Regions from separate parts of the Pseudarthrobacter sp. AB1 genome, predicted to be linked through region 1. Evidence: riboswitches for the same ligand, from Rfam matches in the RefSeq annotation. Region 1 holds a riboswitch; the other holds the start of a gene.
What was found. Region 1 has a riboswitch for cyclic di-AMP ahead of DAD99_RS04610 (M23 family metallopeptidase). Riboswitches for the same ligand answer to the same signal wherever they lie in the genome.
Positions count from the first base shown of each region.

Region 2: it holds a riboswitch for cyclic di-AMP, as region 1 does, so the genes downstream of both, DAD99_RS09030 (family 16 glycosylhydrolase) here and DAD99_RS04610 (M23 family metallopeptidase) in region 1, are expected to answer to the same signal.

Region 1 covers NZ_PZKO01000014.1:8,374-15,761, forward strand. Annotated here, with positions in the region: gene DAD99_RS04600 (NlpC/P60 family protein) at 1-456, opposite strand, end outside; gene DAD99_RS04605 (NlpC/P60 family protein) at 628-1,320, opposite strand; cyclic di-AMP (ydaO/yuaA leader) riboswitch at 1,391-1,553, opposite strand; gene DAD99_RS04610 (M23 family metallopeptidase) at 1,702-2,526, opposite strand; cyclic di-AMP (ydaO/yuaA leader) riboswitch at 2,530-2,773, opposite strand; gene DAD99_RS04615 (metal-dependent transcriptional regulator) at 2,905-3,600, opposite strand; gene serC (phosphoserine transaminase) at 3,878-5,008, shown strand; gene DAD99_RS04625 (MFS transporter) at 5,034-6,368, opposite strand; gene DAD99_RS04630 (DUF3027 domain-containing protein) at 6,414-6,947, opposite strand; gene DAD99_RS04635 (cold-shock protein) at 6,957-7,340, opposite strand.
Region 2 covers NZ_PZKO01000032.1:83,850-91,237, forward strand. Annotated here, with positions in the region: gene DAD99_RS09010 (hypothetical protein) at 1-17, shown strand, start outside; gene DAD99_RS09015 (aminoglycoside phosphotransferase family protein) at 14-1,024, shown strand; gene DAD99_RS09020 (lipopolysaccharide biosynthesis protein) at 1,021-2,472, opposite strand; gene DAD99_RS09025 (glycosyltransferase) at 2,469-3,635, opposite strand; gene DAD99_RS09030 (family 16 glycosylhydrolase) at 3,765-4,880, opposite strand; cyclic di-AMP (ydaO/yuaA leader) riboswitch at 4,884-5,062, opposite strand; gene DAD99_RS09035 (NeuD/PglB/VioB family sugar acetyltransferase) at 5,186-5,821, opposite strand; gene DAD99_RS09040 (DegT/DnrJ/EryC1/StrS aminotransferase family protein) at 5,818-6,981, opposite strand; gene DAD99_RS09045 (LuxR family transcriptional regulator) at 7,178-7,388, opposite strand, start outside.

The sequences.
Region 1 (7,388 bases):
AGCACCCTTGCCGCTGGCAGCGACCGGCGCCGAGGGAGCAGCCGGAGTTGCCGACGCTACCTTTACGGTTGCCGCGGCCTTGGCCGGAGCCGGAGCCGGAGCCGGAGCCGGAGCCGGAGCTTCGACAACGGGCGCCGGAGCCTCAACAGGAGCCGGAGTGGTGGTCACGGCAGGCTTCTCGTACGAGATGGCAATGGTGGAGGCGGCCGAAATGATGGCCGGCGCGGAAACCCCAACCTCAAGGTTCGAAGCGGAAGCAGCTTCACGCTGGACTCCGGAGTCTGCCGCGTTCGCAGCGATACCACTGGTCAGGACAAGGCCGGAAGCAGCAGCGATAACCGCGGCCTGGCGGCCCATGCCACCGGCGTTGTCGCCGACAGCCTTGGCAATGACAGCCAGCGAGCTGGTCTTAGTGACCTCGGCGCGGTGCCGCGCAACAGTTGCACGTGTAGTCATTAATTTCTCTCTTTCGTTTTCCTCAGGACCGCGTGGGCAGACCAGGGGTTTTGGACGCGCCGGCATCTTGGGGGTACGCCGGCTCGCCCCGAACGGGGATTTAGCGAAAAGTTTCCAACGAAGAATCGATTCCGCCAGCACAGGGCTGCAGGAACTGCTGGATGGCAGGACCTACGGGGCCAGCGTGAAGAACGCGGAGGAGCCCGTGGATGCCACGGAGTGGAGCAGGGTGCCCTGCGAAGGATTAAGTGCGCTGACCATCATGCCGTTGCCGACGTAAATGCCAACGTGGGCGCCGCCATTCTGCATAACCAGGTCACCGGGAGCCGGTGTGGCGGTGGGCCGCATGGCTGTCCAGGCATTGGTGCGGGGAATGCTGATGCCGGCCTGGGCGTAGACCCACTGCGTGAAGCCTGAGCAGTCCCAGCCATTGGGAGTGGTGCCGCCCCAGACGTAGGGGCGGCCGATGCCGGTGTAGGCAAGTGCTGCCAAACCCGAAGCGGCGGCTGAGGAGACAGTATCAGCGAGCTTGGAGGCGTCAGCGAGCTTGGAGGCCGCGGCCTCGGTTGCCGCAGCACCCTGAGCCCCGGTTTCGGAGGCCGTGGACTGCGCACGGACCGTTTCAACCTTCGGTGCCGCCGTGGTCTTGATCACGGGGCGCTCGAAGGAAACGGTAGCCGTGGGCGCCGCAGTTACGGCAAGTGCCGTCTGCGCGGAACCGGACTCGGTAGAGGCGGAAACACCGGCGGTGGTATCCGCGGCGTTGGCCGGAAGCCCCATGCTCAGGATCAGACCTGATGCAGCTGCGATAACAGCAGCCTGGCGACCTACGGTCCCGGCGTTGGCACTGACTGCCTTGGACACGGGGCCCAAGGGGTTGGTGCGAACCGGTTGTGCGCGGTGGCGCGCAGAATTATGGCGTGAAGACACGAAGGTAGCCTCTCCCAATGCCTGCGAGGTGAGCTGTCGGATTCGGATGGGAGTCACCCGGCCGCTCTGCTTCACAGTGGAAGCTTTGCGACTTAACCCCAAGGCCTTCAGAATCGAAGACCAAAATTGGTTCCCCCGCCCCTGCCAGACGATGTCATGCGAACGGACCTTGAGCGGTGGCAGAGCTAGGCAATCCACTCAAGAACGTCAACTTCGGAAAAGTTGACGCGCCTTAAACGTTACAGGAGTTCCGCGCCAATGTCACATTCAGGTCACGGCACGTCGCGGCGATTCGAGAGTTTGCCATCATTTGGTTCAGAGCCAGCCGCTGGGGTCAACGACTTCGCCGTTGACCTGGACTTCGAAGTGGAGGTGGCAGCCCGTGGACGCGCCCGTGGTGCCGCTGAGGGCAACCACATCGCCGCGGCTGACCGTCTGTCCCACCTTGATGCTGGCGGAGGAGAGGTGGTTGTAGGTGGTTTCAAGGCCATTGCCGTGGTCCACCACCACGCGGTTGCCGCCGCCGTACTGGTGCCAGCCAGCGAAGGTCACGGTGCCGCTGGCAGCAGCCAGGACGGAGGTTCCGCACTGCGCGGCGAAGTCCTGGCCACGGTGGAAGTCGCCGGAGCCGCCGGTGATGGGGCTGACCCGGAATCCGAAGGGAGAGACTGTAGCCAGCTGGGCCAGCGGCGAGCCGAGGCTTCCGGCAGAGGCGGCGCGGGTGATGGATCCCGCGGACTGGGCGCTCAGCAGCTGCTTCAGTTTGCCGTCGGGATCACCTTGGGTAACCACGGACGAGCGGCTGAAATCAATTTGGGCGGCGGCTTCGGCAGTGACTTCAGGCTGCGGAGCAGCGGAAACGGCAGACGCGACCTGGCCGGGTGCCGGAGTTGCCATCACGGGTCCGGTCACGGGAACCGTCACGGTGAGAGCCAGGCCTGTTGCTGCCAAGGCGATGCCGGCCTTCTGGCCAAGGCCACTGGCAGCGGCGAAATCCGTCATCTGCCGGAAGGGTCCCCGGCGGCGTCGTGCTTCCCGCTGTGGATCGCGGGGCCTCTCCGCAGTGAAATCCTCGGCCACTCTGGGCGCCGAAGCGGGACCCACCGCGCGACGGCGGCCCCTGGAGTATTGCGTGGTCAAGAATGTTCCTCTCTGGATAGCCTGCGAAGTTAGCTGTCGGATTCGGGTCAGAGAGTTCAAAGACCCGGTCCGCCATAACAAGCACTTGGCGCAGAGATATCCCGTGAGGATCCTTCGCTGGAAGAGGCTTGCTGCTGACGGACTTCACCCCAAGGCAGTCTTGCGACTACCGGTTGTGGTTCCCCCGCCTCTGCCAGTTGGTGATTCGTGCACCTGATCCGCTGGCAGAGCTCGGCTCCGGATCAGGTAACGCTTTTGTATCGACGCTGAGTTCCAACTATAGGCGATTAACTTGGGCAGTAACAATTCCGTTATATTTGCGGAACCTGGCGTCACTGCGCTATAGCGCGGCCCCAACGCGAGGAGGCCGCCGTCCCGTCAGCGAACGGAAACGAAGACGTGCGATGCCACTTCCGGGGGCAGCTCGAGCGCCCCTTCTATGCCCGGAACCCGCACGGAAATGTACTCCCCCACGCGCTCCAGGGACACCGAGGCGCCGGGCCTGATTCCGCCTTCGTCCAGCTGGACCAGCAGCTCAGGCTCCACCTGAATGGGCTCGGCCAACCGGCTGACCGTTACGTTCGACGCCGGCCCGTAGCCCTGCATCGCATCCAGGAGATTAATCACTCCGGCATCAGGCAGCGCCGACGCCGGCCCGCCCAGGGCCGCCAGCCCGGGGATGGGATTGCCGTAGGGAGAATCGGTGGGGTGGTTGAGCAATTCGTAGATGCGCTGCTCAACGCGTTCACTCATTACGTGCTCCCAGCGGCACGCCTCATCGTGAACGTAGGCCCAGTCCAGGCCAATCACATCCGCCAGGAGCCGTTCCGCCAGCCTGTGCTTGCGCATCACTTCCGTGGCGCGCTTCCGCCCGGCCTCGGTCAGTTCCAGGTGGCGGTCTCCGGAGACCACCACCAGTCCGTCGCGTTCCATCCGGCCGATGGTTTGGGACACCGTGGGGCCGGAATGCCGCAGCCGTTCGGCGATGCGCGCGCGAAGGGCAACGATGTTCTCTTCTTCAAGCTCCAAAATGGTCCGAAGATACATCTCCGTAGTATCGATCAGATCCGTCATCCAGCTCAGCTCCTCGAGCGCAGTACGTTGCGTTGTCCCACCGTATCGCGTCCAGCAGCGGCGAGGTCCGGTAAAAAGCTTAGCCTATTTTGAACTTGTCCGGATAATCCCCGGACAGGGCCCGGATGGTCTCATTGGCCGGACTATGACGGTGCCGGTTCCCGCCCAATCGAGGGGTTCAGGCAGAATAAAGGAGGTCCTTAATGCAGTCACTGCCGACTACCGGCCACCCCACCGTCCGGACGTGAGCGACGTCCATGCCGAAATTGGAGCCCCCGTGAGCGAAACCAGCATCACTATTCCTGCCGACCTCCTGCCAAAGGACGGACGGTTCGGCGCAGGACCGTCCAAGGTCAGGCCGGAGCAGCTCGAGGCGCTCTCAGCGGCGTCCAAGACCATCCTGGGCACCTCCCACCGCCAGGCTCCCGTCAAGAACCTCGTAGGCTCCGTCCGCGAAGGCCTCAGCCAGTTCTTCCGCGCCCCCGAAGGCTACGAAGTGGTCCTCGGGGTCGGCGGCTCTACCGCATTCTGGGACGTCGCCAGCTTCGGCCTGGTGGAGAAGAAGGCCCAGCACCTGTCCTTCGGCGAGTTCGGCTCCAAGTTCGCCTCGGCCACCAACAAGGCCCCGTTCCTGGACGCCTCCTCCATCATCACGTCCGAGCCGGGCACTCGCCCGGTATCGGCCGCCGAAGCAGGCGTGGATGTCTACGCATGGCCGCAGAACGAAACCTCCACCGGCGTCGCGGCTCCGGTCAAGCGCGTTGCAGGCGCCGATTCCGGTTCCCTGGTCCTGGTGGACGCCACCTCTGCAGCCGGCGGCCTGGACGTGGACGTCTCCGAGGCCGATGTCTACTACTTCGCCCCGCAGAAGAACTTCGCGTCCGACGGCGGCCTGTGGCTGGGCCTCTTCTCCCCCGCCGCGCTGGAACGCGCCGCCCGGATCAAGACCAGCGGCCGCTGGATCCCGGATTTCCTGGACCTCCAGACCGCCATCGACAACTCCAAGCTGAACCAGACCTACAACACGCCGTCGCTCTCCACCCTGGTGACCCTCGACGCGCAGGTGCAGTGGCTCAACGCCAGCGGCGGCCTGGACTTCGCGTCAGCCCGCACCGCTGACTCTGCCGGCCGGATCTACTCCTGGGCCGAGGCCTCCGAGTACGCCACCCCGTTTGTGGCCAAGGCGGAAGACCGTTCCAACGTCATCGCCACCATCGACTTCGACGATTCGATCGACGCGGCCTCGATCGCCAAGGTGCTGCGCGCCAACGGGATCGTGGACACCGAGCCGTACCGCAAGCTGGGCCGCAACCAGCTCCGGATCGCGACGTTTGTGGCCATCGAGCCGGCTGATGTCACTGCGCTGCTGGCAAGCATTGATTACGTGGTGGGCGAGCTGCGCAAGTAGCGCTCTCACGCGGTGAGGCCAGCTGTCAGCGACCGACGGCGTCGTCCGGGTTTTCGTCCCTGGCGGCGCCGTTTGTGTTGTCCCCCGGTTGTTGGACGCCCAGATGCGAGACGACGCCGAAGTACCGCAGGCCGCGGGCACGCCGGTTGAAGGTGAGCCGGAGCTGCTGGGCGCGGATGATCCAGATCATTCCGATCACTGCGGCGATGATCCCGGACGCGGCCGCCACGGAAAGGGACCACCGGGGGCCAGCGGCGTTGGCCACCCATCCCACCAGCGGGGCGCCTATGGGTGTGCCGCCCATAAAGATGGCCATGTACAGGGCCATGACCCTGCCCCGCATGACGGGATCGGTGGTGGTCTGGACGTAGCCGTTGGCGCTGGTCATCATGGTGATCGCGAACAGGCCCACCGGCACCAGCGCGACGCCGAACCAGAAGTAGTTCGGGGCGAGCGCCGCCAGCCCCGACGACACGCCAAAGGCAGCCGCCGCGCCGAAGATCATCCGAAGGCGGGGTTCGCCACGGCCGGCGGAGAGCAGCGCGCCCGCCACGGACCCGATGGCCATGATGGAATTCATAAGCCCGAAGGCGCTGGCGTCCAGCCCGAACTCCGTGCCCACCATCGCGGCAATGAACAGTACGAAGTTAAGCCCGAGTGTGCCCACAATGAACACGGCTACGAGGACCACCAGAATGTCCGGCCGGAACCGGACGTAGCGCAGCCCTTCCCTGATGCGGCCCTTGCCCGGGGCCGCCCGGGGAAGCCGGCGCAGCGACGCGGAGGGGATTTTCCACAGGCTTAGGAGCATGGCCAGGAACGTGGCGGTATTGATCAGGAACACCCAGCCAGGACCTACAGCCACGGTGAGCACGCCGGCCACGGCGGGTCCGATCATGCGGGCGACATTGAAGGAGGCGCTGTTCAGGGCCACGGCGTTGGGCAGGTAGTCGTCCCGCACTAGTTCGGACACGAAGGTCTGGCGGACCGGGGCATCGAGCGCGGACACCATGCCCAGCAGCAGGGCAAAGCCGTAGACGTGCCACAGCTGGCCGGCGCCGAGCACCACCAGGATGCCCAGGCCGGCGCTCAGGAGGGCCATCATTGACTGCGTCATGATCAGCAGCTGCCGGCGGCTGTACCGGTCAGCCACGAGGCCGGCTATGGGCGCCAGGAACAGCTGTGGTCCCAGCTGCAGCGCCATGGTGATGCCCATGGCTCCGGCGTCGTGCTCGGTGAGGTGGTCAAACACCAGCCAGTCCTGGGCCGTCCGCTGCATCCAGGTTCCGATGTTGGAAACCAGTGCGCCGATGAACCAGATCCGGTAGTTGAGGATGTGCAGGGATTTGAAGGTGGACATCAGTGCCGGCCTTCATGGTTCTCAACCCTGCGCATTCTCAACTGCTTAGTCAGCCTCGCCGGCGGGTTCGTCGTCCTCGGCGTCTTCGTCATCGGACCCCGAAGCGTCGGCCGGCGAAGTGTCCGGCTCCGAAGCGGAAGCAACAGCAGCGCGCGGTTCCTCTTCCTCCGCCGCCTGTGCGTCCTCGGGGCGGACGCGCTCTGCCCACGGCACCCACTCCGGGGAAAGGATGGAATCCTCCGACGGCAGGAGGCCAAGTTCGCTGACCGTGACCACCTTGGAGCGGGAGTTCCTGGTCAGGACCGCATACCACTGCCAGCCGTCGTAGCCGGCCATTTTTGATTCGAAGAGGTGGGTGACCAGGCGGTCGCCCTCACTTCTGGCAGCCAGGTGCGCACCGATGTCCGACGCCGCCGTGATGCCTTCGATGGCGGTCCGCGCCTCGCCAACGGCAGCAGCGAGGAAGGCGTCCGGCTTGCCGGTCCGCCACACGGGCACGCCGGTACGGCGCTTGGCCTCAGCTTTGGCGCCCACCGTCTCCGGTGCCGTGGTGTCCGGCTGTTCAGCTTCCGCGTTCATGGTCAAGACCTAAACGTCCAGCTCGTCGGCAACCTTACGCAGGGCAACCGCGATGGCCTTGCCCTTGTTGCCTTCCGGGTACTTACCCGCGGACAGGGTTCCGGAAAGGTTGTCCAGCACGCTGACCAGGTCCTGGACGAGCGGCGCGAGGTCCCGGGCGCTGGGCCGCTTGGCCTTGGCGATGGACGGCGTTTTGTCCAGGACGCGCAGGCCCAGGGCCTGCGCACCCTTGCGGCCGTCGGCAACGCCGAACTCAACGCGTGTGCCTGCCTTCAGCTCCGTAATGCCTTCGGGCAGCGATGATTTGGGCAGGAAGACTTCCTGGCCGTCCTCGCCTGCGAGGAATCCGAAACCTTTTTCCTTGTCATACCACTTGACCTTGCCGGTAGGCACGTAATCAACCTTCTTCGTTCTGACGTCTTCTGACACGGCCGGCAGTCA
Region 2 (7,388 bases), on a different contig from region 1:
CGGAGGAGCCGCAATGACATTCGTTGACCGGTTCCTGGCAGAGCGCTATGAGGAGCTTCAGCTCGAAAAATACGGCATTGGCAGGCAGTGGGAGACCGTCCTGCTGACACCCAGATTCATCACGTCCCGGCACGTGGTGGCACTGATTTTCGCGGCAGGAGCGAGGGAGCCCAGCCTTGTGGTGAAGGTGCCGCGGCAGCCGGGCGAGAACGACAGCGTGCGGCACGAAGCCAAGGTTCTGAGGCAGCTCGGCGCCGGACCTGCCACCGGTGTCCCGCATGTGGTGACTGTCTGTGACGTCGGCGCCCACACAGTGCTCGTGGAAACCGCTGTGACTGGAGCCCCCCTTGATCCCCGGCTTGTGGTCGCGGACCTATCGGGCGCCGTCAGCGCGGGGACGGACTTTGTAGACGCGCTGCCGTGCACGCAGGCAGCAGCCCAGAATGACGGATGGTACGACCGGACCATTGGCGAGCCGCTGCAGGCTCTCTGCCGGCTGGTTGCGGACGAGCCGGAAACCAAGGAGCTGGTCAAACGCACTCACGAGCTTCTGGCGCCGCTGCACGACGTGCCGTTGCCCGCCATCGTGGAGCACGGGGACTTAAGCCATCCCAACCTCTTCCTTCGGGACAACGGAACCTTGCAGGTGGTGGACTGGGAGCGGGCCCGCACCGATGGTGTTCCGGGCCATGACCTGGTTTTCTACCTTCAGTACCTCAGCGAATCCACTGAACACGCATTCCATCGGGGCGCGCAGATAGCGGCCTTTGAGAAGGCGTTCGGCGCAGGCGGGTGGGCATTGGTACCGCTCGCCGCCCATCTGAGGCGTCGGGGGGTGGACGCCGGAGTGCTTCCAATGTTGGTTATTGCCACCTGGGCCCGGTCGGCGGCCACGCTTGCGTACCGACTGGACCGCCAGACGGGCCCTGGGCCCGAAACAGACCAGGTCCGCCTGGCAGTGGCCTCCGATCGGGATTTCTGGCTATGGCGGCACGTTGTGACAGGCGTGCTGCATGAGCGCTAGGCCCGGCGCGCAAGCTTCAGCAGTTCCCTGAGCAGGGCCGGGAATCCCAGCCGCAGAATGGCGTACACCAGCCCGATGGCCATGACCACCACGACGGCGGTGGTCATTATGGGACCGAGGAACGGAAGTCCCAGTGTGCCCAACCCGGCCACCCCAACAGCGGCCCCGCAGACCACGCCCGGGACGACGGCGCCGGCCAGGCGGCTCGCCCGGATCTTGATCACCCGGGCCGCGACAGCCTGCATGCCGCAGGCGAAAACAAACGCCACTGTCAACTGCGCACAGGCGACGCCGACGATGCCCCATTGGGCGGCGACGAACAGGACCGGCACGAGGATCACCAGCCGGGCCACGGAAATTCCGATGGAGAGGCCAGGGCGTCCAAGCGCCTTGTAGACGTCGTTGGCACCCGCGCCGAGGGACCGCACTGCTGCGTACAGGGCGAGGAAAACCAGCGGCAGCACCGCCTCGGTCCATTTCTGTCCGAAAAGCAGAGGCACCAGAACCGGAGCCAGAACCGCCAAGCCCACGCCGGCGGTCACCCCATACAGGGTCTGGATCTGGACACTTTTCAGGTATCCGCCGCGAAGCCGGTCTGGATCGCCGCGTACTTGGGCATAAAGCGGGAACAGGACCGTCGAGAGGACAAAGAAGACGTTGAGGATCAGGGCTTCGGGAAGCCGGAAGGCCAGTGTGTAGTAGCCCAAAGCCTGCGCGCCCAGCAGCAGACCAATGATGAGGTAGTCGACGTCGAAAATCAGGCGGGCAAGCAGACTGCTTCCCGCTACAGGCGCCCCGTAGGCGATGTTGGCCCGGAGAGCATCTTTGCCCACGCGCCAGATCTGCCAAGGGGCGTTTTTGCGGACCAGAAACCAGCAGGTGACGGCATAAGCAACGGACCCGGCCGCCGTACCCACGGCCAGTGACCACGCGCCGTTGCCCGCAAAGGCCAGGACCAGGGTCACGGTTCCCATGGTGGCAGCCCGGACCACGGGTGCCAGGGTCAGGGGCTTGAACTTCAGATCCCGTCGCAGCAGGGCTTCCGGGACCGCGCCGAAGGACGTGGCCAACACAGAGATCCCCAGTACTTGGACCAGTGGCCCCACACCTGGCAGATTGAAGAGGCTGGCAATCCACGGCCCGGCCAGGACGATGGCGGTGGCGAGCACACCACCGAGCAGCACGGAAATCAGCAGGGCGGACCGTGCCATGACTCCGGTTCGTGGCAGATAGACGAGCGCCTGGGCCACACCGGCGTCGGCAATGGTCTCGGCGTACGCCATAAGGACCAAGGCAAGCGCCACCAGGCCGTACTCCTCGGGGGACAGGAGTCGCGCCAGAATGATGGTGGTGATCAGAACGATTACCCTGCCGGAGATGAATGCCAGCCCCTGCCACACTGCTCCGCGGACGCCTGCGCGGGTTAGATCACCGGGAGCGAGGCTCATGCCGGGGACCTTCCGTGCAGGATGCCGGCGGAATCGGACTTGATTGCCTTGCCGATCTCATCCGCATATTCCTGGGCCACCGTCCGCCACGTTCGGAGGGAGGCTTCGTCCGCTCCCGGGCGGTGCCATCCGCGCGTCGTCAACCGCCGCACGATGTGATCGGCGAACTCCTGCGGGTCAGGTTCAACGGTGAGCAAAGGGTGGGCAGCTTGCTCGCGGGCGGCCACGGGCGTCGCAACGACGGGAAGGCCAGCGGCCAGGGCTTCCCGGACAGAGTTCCGGATGCCTACCCCGTGCTCATCGGGAAAGACGGCGACGTCGGCGGAGTGGAAGACCTCCAGGACCGACGGCACGTTGGCCAGGACATCCACCCTCGGGCCAGCCAGTGCGCGGACGGAGGGTGCGGGTCGTCGCCCGGCGAGTACAAACCTGGCATCCGGAACCTGTTGCCACACCAGCGGGGCAATTTTGTTGATCAGAACGCCCACGCTGTCGACATTGGGGCCGTAGTTCAGACTGCCGACAAAACAGGCCACGGGACTGCCTGCTGTGGAGGCCCGACGCGTCGACCGTTCGGCGCCGTTGGGGATACTCCTGGCGGGCCGCGCGAGATGCTCGGACCATGAGACGGCATCCTGGGCTCCGACGGTGAGGAGCCGCGCACGCGGCGGCAGCCTCCGCTCGGACCGCACGGCAAGGAATTCCCTGAAGCGGTATGCGGGCCACAGCGCGTGGGCGACGGATGTCTCCATCGCGGCACGGATGGACCATGGATCCACCGTCTGCAGGACCAGGGGCCCGGTTACGGAGTGGGCGAGAAACAGGGCATGCGGACCGTGGATCAGGGTGGCTTCGTGGGCAGCTGAAAGTTTAGCCGCGGTGGTGTGCGCTTTGGCGGTTGAGCGTTGGTGCTTTCCGAAGCCAGTGAGGCCTCCGAGAGACAGGATGGCGGCCCAGCCGCGTCGACGGGTGGGCATCACGTGCACGGTGTTGCAGCGAGTGCGAATTTCGGCCGGCACATCCACCGGCCCCGCGAAGGTTAGGAGCGTCACAGCTATGTCCGCGGGCAGGTTCCGCAAGACCTCGAACGGGATCATGGAACTGCCGTCCCCCAGCATGGGGTCGCGGTTGGGCACGCTTTCTGTGATGTACAGAAGCTTCATTGCAAGAGTTTACGTTGCGGGTGCGGTGTTCTGCCTGAATGGCGGCAACAACTGCGGCTTTACACAAAATTAAAGAAAGCGAACGACGGCAGGATCCTCCCGCCGTCGTCCGCTCACATGATGGCGGTACTACTTCCAGGCGCGCACGTAATCAACCTGGACCTGTGACGCGGCACCATAGGCAGCCGGGGAGCTGCCTGAGGCGCCGACGTTGAGGATGATGTACTGCGGTGCACCGCCGTCGTCGGTGGCGTAGGACTTCACCTTCACGCCGTCGAAGTAGACGTCAGCCGAGTTGGCGGTCCGGTGCAGCCCGAAGGTGTGGAAGTCGTTGCCCCAGTTGCCGGGAACCGTGCCCTGGTTGTGGGCGCCCGACGTCGAGTGGTAATTGACGGTCATCTTTCCGCTCAAAACCTCTGCGATGTCGTTCTCACCATTGGTAGGCCATTTCTGACCATTGGTCCAGAATGCAGGCCAGTTGTAGAGGTTTGTGCCGTCGCCGGGGAACCGGATCCGGGCTTCGACGTAGCCGGTGGTGAACTCGTAGCCAGTGGTGGCCCCGCCGCGCGGATTGGTTGAAACCAACGAACCTGAGGTCGCCGATTCAAGGGAGAGGACGAGGTTTCCGCCGCCCACGGAAACGTTGCTGGGGCTGGTGGTGACCTTGTTCATGGTGCCGCAAGTCGGGGCGAACCAGCAGTTTGACCATTTGGCGGTGTCAAGGGCAGTGCCGTTGAATTCGTCGGCGAAAGCCATTGTCCAAGCGCCGGGAACGCCCACCGGCATGGCGCCGGTAGTTCCGGTTGAGGCCAGCGGCGCCACTGCGGGCGCAGGTGCCGGAGCAGCAGCAGCCGTTGTCGTCGCTACCGGGGCGGGTGCGGGAGCAACCGCAGGCTCTTCAGGCGCAGGCGCAGGCGCCGTGGTCGGATCGGGGGAGGGGTCCGTGGCCGGCAGCGGTGCCGGAACAGCGTTGGTGTCGCGCTTGACCTGTCCCGGAGCCTGGTCACGCTTGGACGTGTCCGCGACGCGGCTCAATTCGGCACTCTGCGGTGCCTGGTCGGAGACCTGGCCGAGGGATACGACTCCCAGCAGGGCGGCAAGAGCGGCCGCGGTCAGCGACATGTTGCGCTTGGACTTGGCACGGACCGCGGACTTCTTCAGCACAGACCGTCGCTGGGTGGGCGACGCGGCTTCGTCAGAATATGGGCGCGCGTGAGTGCGCGGCTGATCATTGGATGCAGACATAAGTGATTGCCTCTCAACGCCTGCGGAGTTAGCTGTCGGGTTCGGATGAGGCCATCCGGCCGCGTAAAGCGGCTCCACCCCTAGGGTCGGCTTAATGCCGTGCCCGGACACTCTGGGTCCCCCGCCTCTGCCTAAATATGTTGTGGATTCCGGGCAGCGGCAGAGCTTGGCGTCTGCCCGGTTTCGGGCCTGGAAGGTCGGCCCACCTGATCGACCGTACACGACAGGATTCGATTAATCACAATCAGGTAACGGAACTCTCAGTTGCGGTGCGTCCCCTTGCGCCCGGCGGCAGGTGCTGTGTTCTAGCGCTGTTCGATGGGGTGGGCCGGGACGCCGACCCACGTTTCGCCATCGGGCACGTTGCTCAGAACGGCGGCACCCATACCAACCGTGGCGTAGGCCCCCACCGAAGTCCGTTCACGGACGCTGCAGTTCAGCCCGAGGTAGGCCGCCCGACCAATCCGGACTCCCCCGCCCAGCGACACGCCGGCGGCGAACGTCGCGAAGTCAGCCACGTCGTCGTCGTGCGTAAAAGTCACGGAAGGCATTGCCACAACATGGGTTCCGATCGTGACGGAGGCCGTTAGGGACACGTTCTTCAGGAGAATGCTGCCGCGGCCGATCCGGCAGCCCTCCGGGCACTCCACGGTGGGATCGATCGCAGTGGCGTAGCGGGCATCGCGCAGGCCCAGGGCGGCCAACCGTTCCACTACGGCTTCCCGGGACTTTCCGGACGCCAGGCACACCAGCACCAGCGCATGGGTGAACTTGGGGGCATCGTCAATGGTTCCCAGCACCGGCGCGCCGTCCACGGTGACGCCGGCCATTTCCCTGTTGTCGTCGAGCAGCCCGACCACGTCGTACTGACCGCTGGCACGGACCATGGTCAGAACTTCCCGGGCCAGCCCGCTGGCGGCGACCAGAACCAGTTCGCTCACCGGGGCATCCCGGCAGCGACCCGGACGCTGTTCATGACCCGGTTCAGGCTCACGTTGTCCAGACTGTGGAAAATAGGGAGTACCAGCGTCCGGTCGGTCAGCCGTTCAGTGTTCTGGAGCCCTGCGTTGCCCGTTCCGCGCCAGCGATAGGCAGGCTGTCGGTGCGCCGCCATGGTGCCGCGGCGGGCTGATATCCCGCCCTCGGCCAGGCGGGCCAGGAGCCCTTCACGGTCCGTCGCGAAGTTGGGTAGGACTTCAAGCCAGAATGACTGGAAGTTGGTGGTCCCGTATGGTGGATCGGCCACAAACCGGAGTCCGGATAGGCCGGAGAGGCCTGCCTCATACCTCGCGGCGATTTCCCGGCGGCGAGCCACTATCCCGGCCAATCTCCCCAGCTGCACGATGCCGATGGCGGCCTGCAGATCCGTCATCTGGTAGTCGAAGCCGACTTCGACATACACCTCCGGCGCAGTCGGGCGGGCCCTGCCACGGTCCGCCGACGGCACGCTCAGGGAGTGGCCGCGCAGGCTCCTGGCCCGGGCCGCCCAGTCTGCCCGGTGGGTTGTCAGCATGCCACCCTCGCCCGTGGTCACCAGGTTGTCCCGGTGGAACGACCACACGGCAATGTCCGCCCCCGTGCCCACGGGCCTGCCCTTGTATTCTGAGCCAACAGCCGAGCCGGCGTCTTCGATCACGAGGATTTCGTGGCGATCGCACAACTCGCTGACGGGGTCCAAGTCAACCGGCATGCCACCCTGGTCCACCACGATCACGGCCCGCGTGTCAAGGGTCAGTGCGGCCCGGAGCGCAGGTGCGGTCACGGTGCCGGTGGCCGGATCCACGTCGCAGAACACGGGCCGTGCCCCGACATACGTCACCGCATTCGCGGCGGCGATGAAGGCCAGCGATGGAACAACCACGTCGTCCCCGGGGCCGATACCGGCCACCACCAGGGCCAGGTGCAGCGCGGTGGTGCTGCTGGAGGTCGCCACCGCGTGGCGCACCTCCTGGACGGCGCTGAACTGCGTCTCGAACGCCTGGACCTTCGGCCCCTGGGTCAGCATGCCGGAGGCGAGGACCTCCGCCACGGCGCGGGCTTCGTCCTCGCCGAGCCAGGGTTCCATGACGTTGATGCGGGCCAGGACGGTTTCAGCCGTCATCTGGCACCGGCCTTCGCGGCGGCCGTTCTCATGTCCGAGTCCTTCCCACATTCGTCCAGGGGGTGCGCAGTTCGTACTGCAAAATTAGTCTGCCGGGTGCCGTTCCGGTGCGGAAAGCCGGCTGCCGTGTGGGCATCGGCCCGGATCATTGCGGGAACTGCGGGTACCTGCAGGGCGTTTGTGCCCGGTTGGAGGGCTAAAGGATGGAAAAGATTAGTGGTTCCTTGGCCTGTGTGGCTTCCATGCCGGCAGCGAGGGCCGTCAGCTGCGCGCGTGATTCCACCCCGAGCTTCCGGTAGATCGCGGTGAGGCGCACTTCTACGGTCCGGACGGAGACATACAGGGTGGCCGCGATTTCCTTGTTTCTCATCCCGCGGGCCACCATTTGGGCCAATACGCGTTCGTGG